One region of the Streptomyces sp. NPDC107575 genome, then DNA from elsewhere that is predicted to be linked to it. Evidence: riboswitches for the same ligand, from Rfam matches in the RefSeq annotation. Region 1 holds a riboswitch; the other holds the start of a gene.

Region 1 (10,264 bases):
GGTCGAGGGCGTCGAAGTACGGGCCGAAGTCCCAGGTCCGCGAGCACAGCGAGGCGCCCTGGCCCGCGGTCGACTCCAGGAGCAGGAACGGGTCGTCGTCGTGGGTGAGCTCGTCGAGCAGCGGCAGCATCCGCTCGCGGACCTGCGCGAGAGCGACCTCGCGCTCCCGGCCGCCGGTCGCGGAGCCGGTGTGCACGACGACGCCGAGCGCGCCGATCGCGCGGGCCCTGCGCAGCGAGTGCCGCAGCGAGTCCACGGACTTGTCGACCGTCGCCTCGGTGTGCGAGCCGAAGTTGATCAGGTAAGGGGCGTGCACGTACGCCGGGATGTTCGCCTCGGCGCACTGGGCGCGGAAGTCCTCGTCCTGCTTGGGATTGCCGGGCGGGGTGGCCCAGCCGCGGGGGTTGGCCACGAAGACCTGGACGGTTTCGGCCTTGAGGTCACGAGCGTAGGAGAGCCCTACGCTCGCGAGGCCGCCGGCCACCGGGACGTGGCCGCCGATCGGATTGCGGATGCTGCTGTTCACCCGGCCCAGGGTGTCATGGGTGTTCGAACGCCCGGGGCCGGGCCGTGGCTACCGGATGGTGATCGTGATGCTGGAGCCCTTCGGGGCCTCGTCGCCGCCCTCCACCGACTGGCTCTTGACCGTGTCGCCGAACAGGCCGAGCAGTCCGCGGTTCTCCTCCACCTCGAAGCCCGCCGCGCTCAACTGCGACTTCGCCTCGTCGACCTTCAGGCCCGTGACGTCGGGGACCTCGACCATGACGGGGCCCTTGGAGATCGTCAGCGTCACGGTGTCGCCCTCGGCGAGCTGCTTGCCCTCGGCGGGGGACTGCTGGGCGATGCTGCCCTTGTCCTCCTCGGAGTTGACCCGCTTCGTGGAGATCTCGGCCTTCAGGCCCGCGTCCTCCAGGTCGGCGATGGCGTCCTGCTCGGACTCGCCCGTGACGTCGGGGACGTCGACGGGGGAGCCCTTGGAGACGACCAGGGCGACGGCGGAACCGGCCTTGCGGGTCTCGCCCGCGCCGGGATCCGTGCTGATCACCGAGCCCTTGGCGATCTGGTCGCTGAACTTCTTGGTGGTCATGCCCGGTTCGAGGTCCCGCTTCTTGAGCTGGCTCTTCGCGGTGTCCAGCGGGGTGCCGGCGAGGTCGGGCACCTTCACGGTCTTCGAGCCCCTGGACACGGTCAGATCGACCGTTCCGCCGTTGCGGATGCGGTCGCCTGAACCCGGGTCGCTGTCCATGACGGTGCCGCGCTTGTACGTGTCGCTGTACGCGCGCGTGACCGTGCCCCGCTCCAGGCCCGCGTCGGCGAGGCGCTTCTCGGCCTGCGTCTGCGTCTGGTTGAGGACCGAGGGGACCTGCGTGAACTGGCCGGAGTTGATGTACCAGACGCCGGTGCCGAGTCCGAGGACCAGCAGGATCCCCACGAGGATCGCGAGGGTCCGGCGCTGCGGACCGCGACCGCTGCCGCGGGCGGGCGCCGGGGCCGCGGGCGGCATGGGCGGCGGCATCTCCAGGCGGCTCGTCCGGTTGAGCTGCGCCTGGTCCGCGGCGTCCGTGGGCAGCGGAAGCTGTACGGGGGTGCCCACCGCGCGCGGGATCACGCTCGTACGGTCGTCGGCCCCCACGTGCTCCGTGTCGTGCGCCTGCGGCGGCACCGCGTCCAGCTGGGCGTCGGTGAGTGCCGAGCGGGCGCCCCTGGCCTGCGCGAGGAGCGCCACGGCGTCGTGCGGGCGCACCTCGGGGGTGCGGGCCGTCGCCGACGCGACCAGCTCGTCCAGCTCGAAGGGGAGGCCGGGGACGGCCGCCGAGGGCGGAGGCACGTCCTCGTGGAGGTGCTTGTAGAGGATCTGGGCGGGGGACTCGCCCGCGTGCGGCTTGCCGCCAGTGAGCATTTCGTAGAGCACGACCCCGCACGCGTAGACGTCCACGCTCGCGGTCGCCGTGCCGTTCTCGATCTGCTCGGGCGCCAGGTACGAGACCGTGCCGAGGACCGAGCCCGTGGTGTTCGTGACCGTGTCCACCGCGCGGACCAGGCCGAAGTCCGCCACCTTGACCCGGCCGTCGTCCCCTATCAGGACGTTCTCCGGCTTCATGTCGCGGTGCACGAAGCCCGCGCGGTGGGCCGCTCCCAGCGCGGCGAGGACCGGTTCCAGGATGTCGAGGGCGGCGCGGGGCCGCAGCGCACCCCGGTCGCGCAGCACGTCCCGCAGGGTGCAGCCGGCGACGTACTCCATCGCCAGATACACGTACGCGCCGTCGGTGCCCTGGTCGAAGACCCCCACGACGTTGGGGTGCGAGAGGCGGGCCACCGACTTGGCCTCGCGGATGAAGCGGTCGACGAACGAGACGTCGGCGGCCAGCGAGGGGTGCATCACCTTGAGCGCGAGCACGCGGTCGAGGCGGGTGTCCACGGCCCGGTAGACCGTGGCCATCCCGCCGACCGCGATGCGTGCGTCGACGCGGTACCGGCCGTCGAGCACATGCCCGAGCAACGGGTCCTGAAGGGTCGTGTCCACGCAGGCGAGTGTACGAGGAGTGACCGACAGCCAGCCGCCGTGCCGCAGGACCGGGCCCGTACTGCAGCACAGCTGTGACCGGCGCGAGCGTGCGTTCGCGTCAGAAGGCGGGGCGCTCGGGATCGAGGTGCGCGCGCCCCTCCGTCGGCGAGGACGCCTCCGCGAAATGGCGCTTGGGGATGCGGCCCGCGCGGTACGCGAGCCGCCCCGCCTCCACCGCGTGCCGCATGCCCTCGGCCATCAGGACCGGCTCCTGCGCGCGGGTCACCGCCGAGGCGAGCATCACACCCGCGCAGCCGAGCTCCATGGCGAGCGTCACATCGGATGCGGTGCCCGCGCCCGCGTCAAGGATCACGGGTACGCGCGCGTGCTCGGTGATCAGCTGGAAGTTGTGCGGATTGCGGATGCCGAGCCCGGAGCCGATGGGGGAGCCGAGCGGCATGATCGCCGCGCAGCCGACGTCCTCCAGCTTGCGGGCCAGGACCGGGTCGTCGTTCGTGTAGGGCAGCACCGTGAAGCCGTCGTCCACCAGCGTCTCCGCGGCGTCGAGCAGCTCGATCGGATCGGGCAGCAGGGTGCGCTCGTCGGCGATGACCTCCAGTTTCACCAGGTCCGTACCGAGCGCCTCGCGCGCGAGGCGGGCCGTCAGGACGGCCTCCCCGGCGGTGAAGCAGCCCGCCGTGTTCGGCAGCACCCGGATGTTCAGCTTCTCCAGGACGGAGAGCACGGAGCCGTGCACGTTCGCGTTCACACGGCGCATCGCCACGGTGGTGAGTTCGGTACCGGAGGCCACCAGGGAGCGCTCCAGGACGTCGAGGCTGGGCGCCCCGCCCGTGCCCATGATCAGGCGCGAGGAGTACGGCTCGCCCCCGAGGACGAAAGTGTCGTCGGCCATGGACGGTTCAGCCTCCTTGGACGGCCGTGAGGACCTCGACGCGGTCTCCTTCGGAGAGCGCCGTGGCGGGCCATTGGGTGCGGGGGACGACGGTTTCGTTGAGGGCGGCGGCGACGCCCTGGGGCGCGCTGGTGAGCGTGGTGACCAGGAGGTCGAGCGTGGTGCCCGCGGTCACCGTGCGCGGCTCGCCGTTGACGTGGACGTTCATGCGGGCTGCTCCACGAGGGCTGTGCCGAAGCGTTTCGGCGTGAACGGGCGGGCCTCTTCGGGTAGTTCACCGGTGGTCAGGGCGTGCGCCATGGTGTCGCCGGTGATGGGCGTCAGGAGCACGCCGTTGCGGTAGTGCCCTGTCGCCAGGAGGAGGCCCGGCAGGGCGGTCGGCCCCAGGAGCGGCGCGTTGTCGGGCGATCCGGGGCGCAGGCCCGCGCGGGTCTCGGTGAGCGGCAGTTCGGTGATGCCGGGGACGAGTTCGTGGGCGTCCCGCAGAAGTTCGTAGACGCCGCCCGCGGTCACCGTGGTGTCCCAGCCCAGCTCCTCGCTGGTGGCGCCCACGACGAGCTCGCCGTTGACGCGTGGCACCAGGTAGAGGTTGCCGCCGCGGACGACCGCCCGGACCGTGCGGCTGAGGAAGGGCGCGTACCGCTTCGGCACCGTCAGGCGCAGCACCTGGCCCTTGACGGGACGGACCGGCGGGAGCACCGCGTCGGGCACGCCCGCGAGCTGTCCGCCGCGGCTGCCTGCGGCCAGCACGACCTGGTCGGCGGCGAGTTCGGTGCCGTCGGCGAGGACCGCGCCGCGCGCCCGGTCGCGGACGACACGGAGCCGTTCGGCCCACGACCGGTGGAAGGTCACGCCGGAACGCTCGCAGGCCGTCACAAGGGCGCTCGCGAGCCTTCTCGGGTCGATCTGGTGGTCCCCGTCGACCCGCAGTCCGCCGCGCACGCCCGGCGCGAGCATCGGCTCCAGGCGGCGGCACTCGCGGCCCGAGAGCCACTCCGATGCGAGCCCCGACTTCGTCTGCAGGGCGTGCAGTTCGCGCAGATGGGCGCGGTCGTCCGCGTCGAGCGCGACCGCGAGCGTGCCGCAGGCGCGGTAGCCGAGGTCCTGCCCGGTGGCCTCGGACAGCTCGGCCGCGAAGTCCGGGTAGCGGTGCGCGGACTCCAGGTTCAGGCCGAGCAACGTCTGCTCGCCGTGGTGCAGTTCGGTGACGGCGGCCAGCATTCCGGCCGCCACCTGGGCGGCCCCGCCGCCGGGCTCGGGGTCGGCGACCGCGACGGACAGGCCGCGCTGCGCGGCCCGCCAGGCGGTGACCAGACCGATGATGCCGCCACCGACGACGAGGACGTCGCAGGTGTGCGAATGAACGGATGGCGTCGACGACATGGGCGTCAAGCCCCTCCCTTCGCCGGTATGACCCGGATCAGGTTCGGACGGTCGAAGGCCGCTCCAGCCTCCCTCTCAGCCCGCTGCGTACGGGCTCCCGCGAGTGCTCTACGTTGGCCACCCTAGCCGTTCACCGCGACCCCCAGTAAGGGAGCCTCGAACCCGTGACCCGATCTCTCGACGGCCTCGTGATGTCCCCCGTCGCCGACCAGGCGCCCGGTCAGGTGGGCACGCGCACCCGCTTCGCGTACCGGGAGCGGGACGGCCGTGTATCGGCCGACTACGTGGGCGGCGATGTCGTGGAGGGGCACCTCGTGGGGACCCGCTCAGGCGACCGGCTCGACTTCCGCTACGTCCAGCTGAAGACCGACGGGACCACCTCTTCCGGGCACTGCGTTTCGACCGTGTCCGAGCTTCCGGACGGCCGGGTGCGCCTCGACGAGACCTGGGAGTGGGAGTCGCAGGAGGGCAGCGGCACCAGCGTGGTCGAGGAGCTCCCCGGCCGGGTGTGAACCGCGGATCGCCGCCCCGACCTTGATCGCTAAACCGCCGGGACATGTGCAGGACGTCACGGCGCGGGAGTGGCCCGCACCGCTGACCGAGGCAAGATCAGGTGCCTAAGGTTGATCCCGTGAGTGAGCAGCGGAGCGGGAGCGGAGCGCCTTCGGGGCAGCGGAACGTCGTCATCGTGGGCGCGGGCATGGCCGGTGTGCAGACCGCCGTGGCGCTGCGCGAACAGGGCTTCACCGGCGCGGTCACCCTGCTCGGCGCCGAGCCCCACCAGCCGTACGACCGGCCACCGCTGTCCAAGGCGGTGCTGCTCGGCAAGGCCGAGGGCTCGGCCTTCGACGTGGACTTCGAGGCGCTCGGCGTCTCCCTGGAGCTGGGCCGCGAGGTGACCGGGCTGCGGCCGGGCGACCATGAGCTGGACACGGCCGAGGGACCCGTCCCGTACGACGTGCTGGTCGTCGCGACCGGCGCCGAACCCGTCCAGCTGCCGGGTACGCACTCCGCCCCCGGAGTGCACCTGCTGCGCACGCTCGACGACGCCGAGCGGCTGCGGCCCGTCCTCGCCGAGCAGCACGACGTGGTGGTCGTGGGCGCCGGCTGGATCGGCGCCGAGTTCGCCACCGCCGCGCGCGAGGCGGGCTGCCGGGTCACCGTCGTGGAGGCCGCCGAGCGGCCGCTGGCCGGGGCGCTGCCCGCCGAGATCGCCGCCCCCATGGCGGCCTGGTACGCCGACGCCGGGGCCCAGCTGCGCACCCACGCGCGCGTGGAGCGCATCGAGCCGGGCGTCGTGGTCCTCGACGACGGCACGCGGCTGCCCGCGGGAGCCGTCGTCGTCGGCATCGGCGCCCGCCCCGCCACCCGCTGGCTGGCCGGCTCCGGCATCGAGCTCGGCGCCCACCGCGAGGTGCTCGCGGACGAGGGGCTGCGCACCTCCGTACCCGACGTGTACGCGGTGGGGGACTGCTCCTCGTTCCCCTCGGGTCGCTACGGGGAGCGCCTGATGGTCCACCACTGGGACAACGCGCTGCAGGGGCCGCGCACGGTCGCGGCGAACATCGTCGGCCTGACCCCGGCGGTGTACGACCCGGTGCCCTATTTCTGGTCCGAGCAGTTCGGCCGGTTCGTGCAGTACGCGGGGCACCACGAGGGCGCCGACGCGACGGTCTGGCGCGGCGACCCCGCAGGCGCGGCCTGGTCGGTGTGCTGGCTGCGCGACGGCGCCCTGGTGGCCGTCCTCGCCGTCGGCAAGCCGCGCGACCTGGCCCAGGGGCGCAAGCTCATCCAGTCGGGTGCCGCGCTCGACCCGGAGCGGCTCGCGGACCCGGCCCGTCCGCTGAAGTCCGCGGTGGCCTGAGTCGGCCGCCCCGCGGGCCCTCCAAAGCGTGACGGAGGGGGCGAAAGGGGGAGGAGTCGTGGCCCATCCGCACCGGCCCGGCTTCCGAGTGTCAGTCCGGGATGGCACGCTTGTCCTGTGACCGAGATTGACGCAAAGATCGATGCTCTCGTCCCCGCCTGGCTCACCCTCCCCGACATCGCGGAACAGCTCGATGTCGAGGTGACGCGTGTGCGGCAGCTGGTCAAGGAAGGCCAGCTGATCGCCGTGCGCCGCGGTGAGAACAGGGCACTGCACGTGCCCGCCGCCTTCATCGACGGCGACAAGATCGTCAAGGGGCTCGTCGGCCTCCTGACGGTCCTGAGGGACGACGGCTTCAGCGACGAAGAGATGCTGGAGTGGCTCTTCACCCCCGACCCGAGCCTGCCGGGCACGCCCGCGCAGGCCTTGAGCGAGAATCGCGGCACGGAGGTGAAGCGCCGCGCCCAGGCGCTCGCCGTCTGACCTGACAACCGTCCGGCGTGCGCACCGCGACCCTCGTGGTGCGCACGCCACCGACACCGCACGACCCACGGGGGGACTTTCATGGCGGAATCCAAGCGCGCCCGGCTCGCCGACGCACGGCTCTATCTGTGCACCGACGCCCGCAGGCGCCAGGGCGATCTGCCGGAGTTCCTCGACGCCGTGCTGGCCGCAGGCGTCGACATCGTGCAGCTGCGCGACAAGGGCATGGAGGCCGGCGAGGAGCTCGAGCACCTCCAGGTGTTCGCCGAGGCGGCCCGCCGCCACGGCAAGCTCTTCGCGGTGAACGACCGCGCGGACGTCGCCCACGCGATCCGCTCGGACGTGCTGCACCTGGGCCAGGGCGACCTGCCCGTCCCCGCCGCCCGCGCCGTGCTCGGCGAGGACGTGCTCATCGGCCGCTCCACGCACGCCGAGGACGAGGCCGCCGCGGCCGCCGTCCAGGAGGGCGTGGACTACTTCTGCACGGGCCCCTGCTGGCCGACCCCGACGAAGCCCGGGCGGTACGCGCCGGGCCTCGACCTGGTGCGGTACACGGCGGGCCTGGACACGGACCGCCCCTGGTTCGCCATCGGCGGCATCGACCTCGCGAACCTGGACGAGGTACTGGAGGCGGGCGCCCGCAGAGCCGTCGTCGTCCGGGCCATCACGGAGGCCGACGACCCGGCAGCCGCGGCGGCCGAGTTCGCGAAGCGCCTGCGTTCCGCCTGACCTCCGACAAGGCGCTTTGCGGGCCTGTCCGCAAGGTGGACGGGGATTAGGGCCTTTGGATATCGGTCAGTAACCTGCCCGTATGGCCCTAGGTACCGCTTCCACCAGGACTGATCGCGCCCGCACCGTGCGCGACATGCTCGCACCCGGCAAGACGGCTTTCTCGTTCGAGTTCTCCGCGCCGAAGACCCCAAAGGGCGAGCGCAACCTTTGGAACGCGCTGCGCAGGGTCGAGGCCGTCTCGCCCGACTTCGTCTCCGTGACGTACGGCGCGGGCGGCTCCACGCGCGCGGGCACCGTCAAGGAGACGCAGCAGATCGTCGCCGACACGACGCTGACGCCGGTGGCCCACATCACCGCCGTCGAACACTCGGTCGCCGAACTGCGCAACATCATCGGCCAGTACGCCGACGCCGGGATCCGGAACATGCTCGCGGTCCGCGGCGACCCGCCGGGCGACCCCATGGGCGAGTGGATCTCGCACCCCGAAGGCCTCACGTACGCGGCCGAACTCGTTGAATTGATCAAGGAGTCCGGCGACTTCTGCGTCGGGGTCGCGGCATTCCCGGCGATGCACCCGCGTTCGGCGGACTGGGACTCCGACGTGCGGCACTTCGTCGACAAGTGCCGCGCGGGCGCCGATTACGCGATCACGCAGATGTTCTTCTACCCGGAGGAGTACCTGCGGCTGCGCGACAAGGTCGCCGCGGCCGGCTGCGAGACGCCGATCATCCCGGAATGCATGCCGGTGACGAGCGTGCGCATGCTCGAACGCCTGCCCAAGTTGAGCAACGCGGACTTCCCTCCGGAGTTGAAAGAGCGAATCCTCACAGCAAAAGACGATCCGGCCGCTGTACGCTCCATTGGCATCGAGTTCGCTACGGAGTTTTGCGCCAAGCTGCTTGACGAGGGAGTGCCGGGTCTGCACTTCATTACGCTCAACAACTCCACGGCAACGCTGGAGATCTACGAGAACCTGGGCCTGCACCAAGAGCGGGGCTGACTTCGCCGTACCCGCAAGGGCTACGGCCGTACGAGAGGGGCGTACATGGGCTGGGCGGTCCTCTATGTCGCGTTCGGACTGGTGGCACTGTGGCTCCTCGGTGAGGTTCTGCTGCAGTACAAGGCACGGCTGCGCTGGCGGCTGCTCGCCTTCGGCGGCTTCCTCGGGGTCGTGATCGGCGTCCTGATTCCTTCGGTGCTCGTCATCGGGGCCGGGGCCATCGCGTTCGCGATCGGACAGACGTACGTGACCCTGTCGTTCCGCCGCGGGTTCGCCGCGGGCTGGTCGATCAAGGGCGTGCCGGGTGTCCCGGGCATGGACCGGGGGCGCCGCTCCGAGGAGGAGCTGCACCAGGAACCGACGCTGCAGGTCTCCGACCTGGAGTACGAGCCGGCGCCGCAGGAGTACGCGCCGGTCCCCGAGTCGGCGGCCGAGAGCACGGCGGTGTACGCCCCCGAGCCGATGCCGGACGACACCAGCCAGTACGGCGTCTACCAGGACACGGCGTACGCCCAGGCGGCGCACGGGACGCAGGACTACGGCTACGACGCCGGGTCCTACGGCTACGACCAGCAGAGCTACGGCTACGACCCGGCGCAGCAGCCGTACGCCGCCCCGTACTCGGACCCGTACATCGGGGCGCAGAGCTACCCGGCGCAGCCCCAGTACGGCGACCCGTACGCCACCGGGCAGGGCTACGCCGACCCGTACGCGACGGCAGCGGGCTACGGCGGGGAGACGCCTCCCGGCGGCGTCTGGGTGCCGCAGCAGCGCAACGGCGACGGGCAGCAGCAGAACTACGGCGGTGAACTGCCGCCCGAGCAGCAGTACCCGGCGTACCCGCAACACGACCCGAACGCGGGGTACGACAACAACGGGTACAACGAGCAGCAGTACCGGTACTGAACCGGCCGTCGAGGGCCCGGACTTCCGCCGCTCACTGCGAGCCGCGGAAGTCCGGGCCCTCCACGATCAGGCCCGCCACCAGCGCGCCGGACATGCCCGCGTGCGGCAGCCCGCCGCCGGGGTGGGACCAGCCGCCTACCGTCGTCAGGCCGGGCAGCGCCGTCGTGTTCGGCGCGTGCAGCAGCTCGCCGCGCGCCGCCGCGAGCGCGGGTCCGGGCACGGCGCCGCCCTCGGCCCCGGTGGCCTTGGCGATGTCCTGAGGGGTGCGGACCTCGTGCCACAGCAGCCGCTCGCGCAGCTCGGGCACCGCACGCTCGGCCGCCGCGAGGACCCGCTCCACATCGGCCTCGCCCACGCGCGCGTGGGCCGGAACGGTGACCGTGAGGGTGATCGCCTCGTGCTCGGCGTCGGGCACCCCCGCCGGGTCCCCGGTGCGCAGCACCGCCACCGTCGGCCTCCCGGGCGCAGCGTCGCCTT
Region 2 (10,264 bases), on a different contig from region 1:
TGCGAGAAGTACGAGCCCGTACGCGTCAGATAGCCCTCGTCGACCATCCGCTGGAACACCGGCACCAGCACCTCCGGCGGCACCCTGCGGCGCGCCGCGATCATGCCGAGGCTCGCGTGGCCGACCATCCGCGTGAAGAAGTCCACCTGCATCACGGCCCACGCGCCCGCGACGTCGAGCCGGGTCTCGGACTTCTCCAGGATCTGCCGCGCCGTGTTGAGGTTCGTCTCCTTCACCAGGTTCGCCACGGCGCGCTCCAGGACGTGTGACGAATCTCCGGTCGACGGCTGCGCGAAGCCCTCGCCCATGTCGGCGGAGCCCGCGCGCGCGGTGTCGCGCAACTCCACCTGCTTCAGGAACAGGGCCACCAGGAACCCGATGACCGCCACCGGCACCGTGCACAGGAACACCGTGTGCAGCGAGTCGGCGTACCCGTTGACGATCGGCTCGCGCGCCGCTTCCGGCAGGCTGTGCAGGCCCTGCGGGCTCTGCGCGGCCTTGGCCAGGGCCTCCGGCGCGATCCCGGTCCCGGCCCGCGCCGCCTCCGCCACGCCCTGCTTCAGGTTCGGCTCCAGGCTGTTGGCGTAGATCGTGCCGAACACGGCGGTGCCGAACGAGCTGCCCAGCGTGCGGAAGAACGTGACACCGGAGGTCGCGGTGCCCAGTTCCGCGTACTCGACGGTGTTCTGCACGGCGATCGTCAACACCTGCATGCACAGACCGATGCCGAGGCCCAGCACGAACATGTAGACCGACTCGAGCCACGCGCTGGTCGAACTGTCCATCAGGGACAGCAGATACAGGCCGAGCGCCATCACCAGGGCGCCCACGATCGGGAAGATCCGGTACTGCCCGGTCTTGCTGACCACGTTGCCGGAGAAGATGGACGCGATCAACAGACCGATCACCATCGGCAGGGTGCGTACACCCGAGATGGTGGCCGAGTCCCCGTCCACGTACTGCAGATACGTCGGCAGGAACGTCATCGCGCCGAGCATCGCGAAGCCCACGATGAAGCTGAGGATCGAGCAGACCGTGAACACCGGATTGCGGAACAGATGCATCGGCAGCATCGGTTCCTTGGCCCGCGTCTCCACCCAGCAGAACAGCCCGAGCGCGACGAGGCCGCCGACGAACAGCCCGATGATGACGCCCGAGCCCCACGCGTACTCGTTGCCGCCCCAACTGGTCCCAAGGATCAGGGCGCTCGCCCCGACCGCGACGAGCGCGATGCCGATGTAGTCGATGATCGGCTTCGCCGCCGACTTCACCACCGGGATCGTCCGGGCCGCCGCGATGACGACGACGATCGCGATCGGTACGTTGACGTAGAACGCCCAGCGCCACGTCAGGTGGTCCGTGAAGAGGCCGCCGAGCAGCGGGCCGATGACGGTCGAGACACCGAAGACGGCGCCGATCGCACCCTGGTACTTGCCGCGCTCGCGCAGCGGGATGACGTCCGCGATGAGCGCCATCGCCGTGACCATCAGACCGCCGGCGCCGATGCCCTGAAGCGCCCGCCAGGCGATGAGCAGCGACATGTTCGTGGACAGGCCGCACAGGAACGACCCGGTGATGAAGATGATCGCCGAGAGCTGGAAGACGATCTTGCGGCCGAACATGTCGCCGAACTTGCCGACGAGGACCGTGGCGACGGTCTCCGCGAGCAGATAGGCCGTCACGACCCACGACATGTGCGCCGCCCCGCCCAGGTCCGAGACGATCGTCGGAAGCGCCGTACCGACGATCGTCTGGTCCAGGGCGGCCAGCAGCATGCCGAGCATGATCGTCCCGAAGACGACATTGCGGCGGCGTCTGTCGAGGACCGGGGGAGCCGTCTCGGCGGCCGGCGGCGGGGCTGCTTCTTCGGTGGTCGTCACTCTCGCAGCGTCACATCGGGGCCCGGACGGCGCATGCGGGTGGGGGCCGGACCGGTGACGTGCGGGTTTGGGCCCGGACGGCGGTACGCGTCCGGCGCCCCGCGTCAGGTGAGGCGCGGCGCGACGGTGGCGGCGTCCACGGGTTCGGCGGCCCGCTCCACCTCGTCGGCCAGCCCACGCGCCCAGCCCACCAGCGCCGCCGTGTCGAGGCCCGCCGGGGCGACGCCCTGCCATGCCGCGATGCCGTCCGCGCCCCGGCGCAGCAGCCGGGCGCCCCCGGTTGCGTTGCCGCGCGCCGCGTGCGTGAGGCCCACGGCGGTCTGCGCGAGGGCCCGCCACAGTTCGCGCTCATTCTCGGGCCCGGACTTCCACGCGTCCTCGAAGACCTCGTGCGCGTGGAACGGTCGCCCGGCATCCAGCAGCGCCTGCGCCTCCGCGACGCTCTCCGCGGCCGTCCGCACGACCCCTTCCGGCTGTCGCTCGACCCCGGGCGTGCCGTAGGGGAGCGGCCGCCCGAGCCCGTCACGGGGCCGGGCATTGCGGGCCCGTCCCTCCTGGTCACGGTCCCGTTCACCGTTGCGCGAAGTGCTCATGCCCCGATTCTCGCGCAGCCGCCCGCAGGCCCGCAGATCCGGTTTCAAACCACCCCTGAGCTTGGGGTATTGTTCTTCTTGTCGCCGCCGGAAGGGCCGGACAACACCGGGCCGGAGGCAGTGGACATCGGGACGTGGCGCAGCTTGGTAGCGCACTTGACTGGGGGTCAAGGGGTCGCAGGTTCAAATCCTGTCGTCCCGACCAGCTTTTGCAGGTCGGAGGCCGTTTCTGCCGTTGGGCAGGGACGGCTTTTTCGTTTGCGGCTTTGTGTGTGGTGCCACAACACCCCGCCGCCCTCTATAGGTTGACTTCATGGGACTTTTCGACAGGCTGACCGGGACCAGGCGCCCCGCCGAGGGAGTTGCTCCACGATCAGCGACCGGGGTGCGCGAGGCCCTGCTCGGTCTGAACCGTCCCGACGTCCCGTACGTCGTGAGGAGCGGCCGCGACGAGGCCGCGGACCTGGTCGCCGAGTGGCGCCTCACGGACCCGGCCTGGCGGACCTTCTTCTTGCGCACCGAGGTGAGCCGCGTCTTCCAGGTGCACATGCGCCTGGTCCCGGACAAGCGCGAAGTGCGCTCCCTCGACCAGCAGTACGAGGTCACGTGGGCCGGCGGCGTCCCCACCCTGGCGCTCTCGACCGAGAGCCGACGCGGCCAGGTGCGGACGACCTCGAAGCGCTGGACGCTCGGCCGGGGCGCGGCCGGCGGCCCGGAGGCAACCGAGACGTTCGGCTTCGACACGTCCGACCTGAAGGAACCCCTGCGGAAGACGGTGCTGGGCGCGGGGTGGACGTGGCGGGGAGTCGTCACCGGCAGGTTGTGAGACGTGCCGCCGCTGCTCACGACCGCGTCGCGGTCCCGCACCTCTCGTCCCCGGCGCCGCCCATTCGCTCGTCCATCGCCGTGCTCCGGTCGTACGGGTCCACCGCGGGCCCGTCGGCGGAGTCGCGGTCGGTGGTGAAGGACGGGGTCAGGTAGCCGTTGTAGGTCTCGCAGCCGGCGTTGGTGGTGTCCACGCGGTTCGAGACGACCGAGAAGGTGCCGGGCTCGGTGATGATCTTCGACGGGTCGGGCCAGTTCATCACCACTTCGCGGCGGACGATGACCCGCGTGACACGCTCGTCGTCCGGGCTCGCCACCGGGTACACGTACGTGATGTCCGTAGTGACCTTCAGCGCTCCCTTGTCGCCCTCGGCGTACGTGATGCGGCCGCGCGTCTTGACCACGTCGCCGACCAGTTCCGCCTTCGACGGGTCGAAGCGGCTGAACAGGACGAGGGGGTTGTACTTCTCGCTCGGCGAGGTCAGCGACCTGTCCAGGAAGGTGGCTTCCTTCGGCTGGTGGGGGTTGATGAGGGCGATGGCCTTGGTGGGGCGCTCGCCGCGCAACACCGCCCGGTCCAGGCTCGAGGCGACCAGGAAGTCGCGGGAGCGGTTCAGTGTCTCGGCGACCTGTGTCCTGGTCATCCAGCCCGTGGCCCGGGCCGGGGGTACGTCGATTCCGGCCGTCCCGTCGGCCCAGTGGGCGGCGGGGGAACCCCTGAACGGCTCGTCCAGCGTGGGGCGTGCGGCCGACTCGCCCGGGGGCGGCGCCGTCGGCCGCACGCTCTCCCCGACCAGTGGCGTCGCATCGGCGTCGGAGCCGCCGGTGAACCACCCCGTCACCCGCCCCGGATTGAGCGCCACGACCGCCACCGCCACCGCCGCCACCACGCCGAGCGCGTACCAGCCCTTCCGTCTTCGCGGCCGGGGCGGCCGGTGTGCGCGCCACGGCTCGGCCCGGGCGTCCTCCTCGCGCAGGCGGCGCGTCACCATGCGGGCGCGTGCCGACGGTTCCTTGGGCGCGTCCCGTACGCCGTCCTCGGACTCCTGGAGGAAGCGCTCCCACTCCTCGTCCGACAGCGACGAACCGCCGTGATCCCCACCCGAATTCAACTCTGAACTCCCCTTGTGCCGTGCGGTTTCCGTGGCGGCCGGTCCCTCCCCAGGGCCGGTCGCCGTCGACGGATCATGGCACAGGCGCGAACGCCGTAGACACAGCAGGAGGCGGGACCGTTCGGGAACGGTCCCGCCTCCCAGGTTCAGCCGGGGATCAGACGCGGTCTGCCGCGATCAGCAGGTACTGGAACGAGCCGTCCCTGTACGAGTTGATGAACGCGTCCTCGATGCCGGTGACCAGCGACGACGTGGCGCGCAGCTCCCAGTAGGGGAGGGTGTCGGGGGTCAGGTCGATGACGGTCTGCGGGACGAGGCGGTTGTCGGCCATCGCGCGCAGGTACTCGCGGCGCGAGTGGATGTTGCACTCGAAGTGCGCGTTGATCTGCGACACCCACTTCGAGGGCTGGCCGTAGCGCGGGTTCCAGCAGCCCGTGATGGTGACGTAGCGGCCGCCGACCTCCAGGATGCGGGAGTGCTCGGCGAACAGGTCGTGCAGGTCGACGTACATGGTCGACTCGTTGTTCCACGACGCCGAGATCTGCCCGGTCTCGAACGGGGTGTCCAGCATGTTGCAGACACGGGCCCTGACGTGGTCCTGGATGCCGAGTTCCTCGGCCCGGCCGTTGGCGAAGTCGGCCTGCTTGGCCGAGAGCGTGACCCCCTCGACCTTGCTCCCGAAGCGCTGGTGCGCCATCACCATCGAGCCACCGCGGCCGCAGCCGGCGTCGACCAGGGTGTCGTCGCGGCCGATGTCACCGAGGTGCCCGAGCAGGTACGCGGCCTGCGCGGACTCGAGGCGGTGCAGCTCGGCGATCAGCTTCTGCTCGCTCGCGTCGCCCGCCGGGTCGCCGAGCGCGGCATGGTCGACCTCACCGATGCCGTAGTGGTGGTGGTACAGACCGTCGACATCGCCGAGCCGCAGATTGACCGGCCGGGCCTCACCGTCCCAGTAGCGGGCGATGTCACCCTGGTAGGGCGTGGCCGGCTCGGGGATGTACGGGGTGGCGGTGCTGTGGGCCGTGGCGGTGAGTTCGGTGCTGGTCACTGATGAGTCCTATCTCTTACCAGAAGTCGGGCAGGCTGTAGCGGTAGGTGTTGTTCTGGTGCCATTGGTGGTTGCCGTCGACCCACGCCGCGACGCCCCGCAGGAAGCGCTGGACGTTCGGGAGCGGGCAGGCGGCGGCCAGGGCCGCGGCCTCTGTCTCGAAGGCGTGCATGAGTTCGTTGTGGACCTCGACCGACTTGAGGTAGGCCTCCTTGTCGGACAGGTCCTCGCGCTCGGCGATCACGACCGGCAGGTTCAAGTGCCGTCCGGGGGCGTCGAGTTCCTTCGTGTACGAGTACAGGTCGTTGACGATGGTCGTCGCGTTGCCGGCGAGCGCGATGACCTTCTGCATGTCCGGCAGGGCGTGCAGGTCCGCCGGCAGTTCGTAGCCGCCGACGGTGTCGGTGATGGTCGGGCAGGGGCGGAAGTTGTTGAACTGGCGCATCGCCAGGTACTCCCACACCTCCGGTACATGGTCGTGCTCGGACCAGGCCGCCTCGGCGAGATAGCCCATGTGCAGGCGGGCCATGTCGTGCCGGTACCGGTCGGCCTGGGAGGGGCTGCTCGCCCGGACGAAGTACTCCATGGCCGAGCGGTAGGCGCGCCGGGGCGCGTCCGCGTGCAGCGACCGCGCCCACTGCGGCTGGTACTCCTGCGTCGTGTACAGCGGGTCGAGGGTGGTGTGTGCCAGCAGGAGGCGGGAGCCGAGGCCGACCGGCGAGCCCCCGTGGTCCTCGCAGTAGCAGTCGTCCAGCGCGTTCTCCGCCATCATCAGGCGGGTGGCGATCATGACGTGGTCGACGCTGGGTGCGTCGGGGTGGCAGCCGACCATGTAGCTGCCCACGGAGAATCCGTCGAACTCCTCCTCCCAGTCGTCGGGGTACAGGTCGACCTCGTCGAGCGCCCAGGCCTTGATCCTGCGGCTGACCTCCGCGACCCGTACGGGATCGGGCTCGGGCGCCGGGTGGTGGTACAGGCCGGGGACGGGCCGACCCTTCTCGGCGGTACCTGCCGCCGGCGGCGGTTGGTGTGTCGGCGGCTCCTCGCGCGGAGTCAGCCGCAGGCCCGCCGTTCCGAGGCCGCTGGGCCCGCGCAGCAGCCGCTCCAAGTTCCCTTCGCAAGCCGGTACTTGGGGCTCCGGCACCTCGACGGTCGGAGCCTCGACCGCCGGGGCCTCGACGGCCTGCGAGGGCACGCGCGGCGGGCCGCCCGTGACGGCGCCGATGTCACGGGCGCGGGCCGCGGCGTCGGCCAGGACCTGCGCCCCGAAGCGGGAGACCGCTTCCGGCAGGCTCGACTGAGGAGGTGTCGGCTCGGGCGGGGGCATCCATGTCTCCTTGAGGGCTCCTCGGCGGGGTGGGCGGCTGCGGTCCTGGCCCGCTACCTGCTGGGCCAGCGGCCGATCTGCACGTTCTCCAGCACGCCGACCGCGTCCGGCACGAGGATCGCGGCGGAGTAGTAGGTGCTGACGAGGTACTTGGTGATGGCCTGCTCGTCGACGCCCATGAACCGCACCGAGAGCCCCGGCTCGTACTCGTCCGGCAGGCCGGTCTGGTGCAGGCCGATGACACCCTGGTTGTCCTCGCCGGTACGCATGCAGAGGATCGAGCTGGTGCGTTCCTTGGTGACCGGGATCTTGTTGCAGGGCAGGATCGGCACCCCGCGCCAGGCCGGGACCTGCTGGCCGCCGAGGTCGACGTGGTCGGGGTACAGGCCGCGCGCGTTGAACTCGCGCCCCATCGCCGCGATCGTGCGCGGGTGCGCCAGGAAGAACTTCGAGCCGCGGCGGCGGCACAGCAGCTCGTCCAGGTCGTCCGGAGTGGGCGGTCCCGAGTGCGGCTGGAGGCGCTGCTTGAAGTCGGCGTTGTGGAGCAGGCCGAACTCCCGGTTGTTGACGAGCTCGTGCTCCTGACGCTCGCGCAACGCCTCGACGGTGAGCCGCAGTTGCTCCTTCGTCTGGTTCATCGGCTCGTTGTAGAGATCGGCGACCCGGGTGTGGACCCGCAGGATCGTCTGGGCGGCTGACAGCTCGTACTCGCGCGGTTTCGCCTCGTAGTCGACGAAGGCGCCCGGCAGTTCGTGCTCGCCGACGTGCCCCGCCGACATCGGGATCTCCGCCTCGCCGCGGTGGTTCTGGCCCCGGCCCGCGAGCGACTTGAACTCCTCGATGTGCTCCCGCAGGGGCGGCGCCGAGGACAGCACGGACGCGAAGTCGGCGCGCGAGAGGGTGAGCAGGGTGCCCGAGGTCTCGGCGACCACGGTCTGCTCCCAGCGGGCGTCCTCGTCGAGGAGCGCGTTGTCGCCGAAGCGGTCGCCGTCGGCGAGGACGTCGAGCGCGACCTCGTCGCCGTACTCTCCCTCGGAGAACTGGTTGATGCGGCCGTGGGCGATCAGATGGAGCTTGTCCGCCGGTGCCCCGCGCTCCACCAGCGTCTCGCCGGCCCGGAAGTCGCGCTGCTCGCACCGGTCGGCGAGGGCGGTCAGCACCTCGACGTCGTCGAAGCCCCGCAGCAGGGCCAGTTCGCCGAGTTCGCGGGGGATCACGCGGACGTCGCCGCCGTCCTGGATGAACTCGATGGTGCCGTCGCCGACGGTGTACGTCAGGCGGCGGTTGACCCGGTAGACGCCACCCTTGGTCTCCACCCACGGCAGCATCCGCAGCAGCCACCGCGAGGTGATCTCCTGCATCTGCGGGGCGGACTTGGTGGTGGTGGCGAGATTGCGGGCGGCCGCCGTGCCCAGGCTGGTCTGCTGCGGCGGCACCGACGCGGTGTCCGGGGTGGTCGAGTCAACGGTCATCGGATGAGCTCTCCTTGGTCGGGCGAAAGCGCGCATGCCCGTTGCTACGGGACAGAAGAAGGAAAAGTGAACAATTCGGCGGGAATGCGTCCAGAACCAGAATCACCGTAAGGGCCGTCTCGCCCGCCCGACCAAGGAAAGTCGGCGACATTAGCTCGATACGATGATCAAGTCCGGTCGGTGTTTGCCCGGTGACCGACGGATCTCGGCCGGTTTCCCCGAAGCGTCCCCGCGGGCGTCGACCCCTGTGTCAGGCGGTGGGCGGGCGTCGCGGTGTCGCCAAACCGACAGAAGTCGGCCAGCGGCCGCAGCGGTCCTCATTGCGGACCTCGCGCCGTGCGAGGTAGGGGAACGCGGCGGAACCGGAACCCACCCGTGCGACATCGCGCGCCACCGCGTTACGCTGGCGGCCGTAACCGGACACGGGGTGCCCCGACCAGAGGGCTGAGAACACACCCGTCGAACCTGAACCAGTTCGTACTGGCGGAGGGATGTCTCATGCCTGTGACGCATGTTTCCAGTGGCCTGCCCGTCGACCGCGAGAGCGGCGCCTTCGACGGGCGGATGCCCGCGGCCCCCGGCGACCTCGGCATCGAGGGGCACGGCATCGAGCCGGTCCCCGAGGCCAACCGCTACGGCGGCGCCGGACGCCTGTTCACCGTCTGGTTCGCCCCGAACCTGACGATGACCGGCGTCTTCACCGGCACCGTCGGTATCGCCCTCGGCCTCGACTTCGCCACCGCGCTCGCCGCCGTCGTGCTCGGCACCCTGATCGGCGCGGTGCCGACCGCGTACCTGGGGACATGGGGGAGCAGGACCGGCGCGGGCCAACTCCCGCTGGCGGGGCTCGCGTTCGGGCGCGGCGTCGCGCTGCCCGGCGTGCTGCAGTGGCTGTCCTCCATCGCGTGGGACGCACTGATCGGCCTGTTCGGCGGTGACACGCTGGCCCGGCTGCTCGGCTGGCCGTTCTGGGCAGGCGTCCTGGTCATGCTGGCCGCCCAGGGACTGCTCGGTGTGTTCGGCTACGAGGCCATCCACCGGCTCCAGATCGTCATGACCTTCGTGCTCGGCGCCGCCTTCGCGCTCATCGCCTGGCGGATGCTCGACGGCGTGCACCCGGCCGCCCACGCCTCCGTGCACGGGGCCGACCGCGTCGGCGCGTTCGTCCTGACCAGCACCATCGCGCTCAGCCTCAGCCTGTCCTGGGCGCCGTACGCCAGCGACTTCAGCCGCTACCTGCCCGCCGCCACCTCCCGTACCCGCATGTTCTGGTACACGCTGCTCGGCCTGCTGGTGTCCTTCGTGGCCGTCCAGGCGCTCGGCCTGTGGGGCGCCTCCGTACTGACCGACCAGACAGCGGCGGGCGTCGACGAGATCCTCGGCGGGGGAGTGCTCGGCGGCTTCGGGCTGCTCGCCGTGGCGCTGGCCGCGCTGTGCAGCAACGCCATGAACGACTACAGCGGCTCACTCGCCCTGCAGACCATCGGCGTGCGCATCCCGCGCCCGGTGGCCGCCGCCCTCGCCGCCGTCCTCGGGTTCCCGCTGGTGCTCTGGATGCACGCCGCGGACACCACCGCGCGGTTCCAGAATGTGCTGCTGTTCGTCGGGTACTGGATCCCCGGCTTCGTCGCGATCGTCCTCGTCGACTGGCGCGCACGGGCCACGGCGCGCGCCGGCGCGCCGCTCGACCTCGCCGTCGAGCGCGAGCGACGGCAGCCCGCCTGGCCCGCCCTGCTGGCGTTCGCGGCGGCCTTCGCCGCGGCGGTCCCGTTCATGGACACCAGCCTGTACGTGGGGCCGGTGGCGGAGGCCCTGCACGGCGCGGACGTGTCGTACTACGTGGCGTTCCTGGTGGCCGCCGCGGTGTACGCGCCGCTGCGGCTGCGGCGCCGCGGCTGACCTGTCCCTTCCCGTACGTACGAACCACGCACCTCGTCCACTTGGAGCGACCTCATGCCCACGACGTCCACCGCAGGACCCGACCTCGTCGCCTTCGCGGCGCAGGCG

Evidence for each region. A riboswitch is a leader RNA that binds a small molecule or an ion and turns the genes downstream of it on or off. The one in region 1 is predicted to bind thiamine pyrophosphate.
Region 2: it holds a riboswitch for thiamine pyrophosphate, as region 1 does, so the genes downstream of both, ACZ7L4_RS01450 (purine-cytosine permease family protein) here and thiO (glycine oxidase ThiO) in region 1, are expected to answer to the same signal.

What each region holds. Positions count from the first base shown of each region.
Region 1 covers NZ_JBVKBG010000003.1:409,202-419,465, reverse strand. The annotation lists gene ACZ7L4_RS15140 (deoxyribonuclease IV) at 1-526, opposite strand, end outside; gene pknB (Stk1 family PASTA domain-containing Ser/Thr kinase) at 575-2,524, opposite strand; gene ACZ7L4_RS15130 (thiazole synthase) at 2,625-3,419, opposite strand; gene thiS (sulfur carrier protein ThiS) at 3,427-3,627, opposite strand; gene thiO (glycine oxidase ThiO) at 3,624-4,802, opposite strand; TPP riboswitch at 4,800-4,913, opposite strand; gene ACZ7L4_RS15115 (avidin-fold protein) at 4,967-5,314, shown strand; gene ACZ7L4_RS15110 (NAD(P)/FAD-dependent oxidoreductase) at 5,434-6,666, shown strand; gene ACZ7L4_RS15105 (Rv2175c family DNA-binding protein) at 6,784-7,149, shown strand; gene thiE (thiamine phosphate synthase) at 7,231-7,878, shown strand; gene metF (methylenetetrahydrofolate reductase [NAD(P)H]) at 7,961-8,881, shown strand; gene ACZ7L4_RS15090 (hypothetical protein) at 8,927-9,787, shown strand; gene ACZ7L4_RS15085 (phytoene desaturase family protein) at 9,819-10,264, opposite strand, start outside.
Region 2 covers NZ_JBVKBG010000001.1:292,562-302,825, forward strand. The annotation lists gene ACZ7L4_RS01410 (MDR family MFS transporter) at 1-1,880, opposite strand, end outside; gene ACZ7L4_RS01415 (DUF309 domain-containing protein) at 1,985-2,473, opposite strand; tRNA gene ACZ7L4_RS01420 (tRNA-Pro) at 2,602-2,678, shown strand; gene ACZ7L4_RS01425 (hypothetical protein) at 2,787-3,299, shown strand; gene ACZ7L4_RS01430 (hypothetical protein) at 3,316-4,410, opposite strand; gene ACZ7L4_RS01435 (geranyl diphosphate 2-C-methyltransferase) at 4,568-5,458, opposite strand; gene ACZ7L4_RS01440 (family 2 encapsulin nanocompartment cargo protein terpene cyclase) at 5,475-6,785, opposite strand; gene ACZ7L4_RS01445 (family 2B encapsulin nanocompartment shell protein) at 6,839-8,257, opposite strand; TPP riboswitch at 8,671-8,766, shown strand; gene ACZ7L4_RS01450 (purine-cytosine permease family protein) at 8,756-10,156, shown strand; gene thiM (hydroxyethylthiazole kinase) at 10,211-10,264, shown strand, end outside.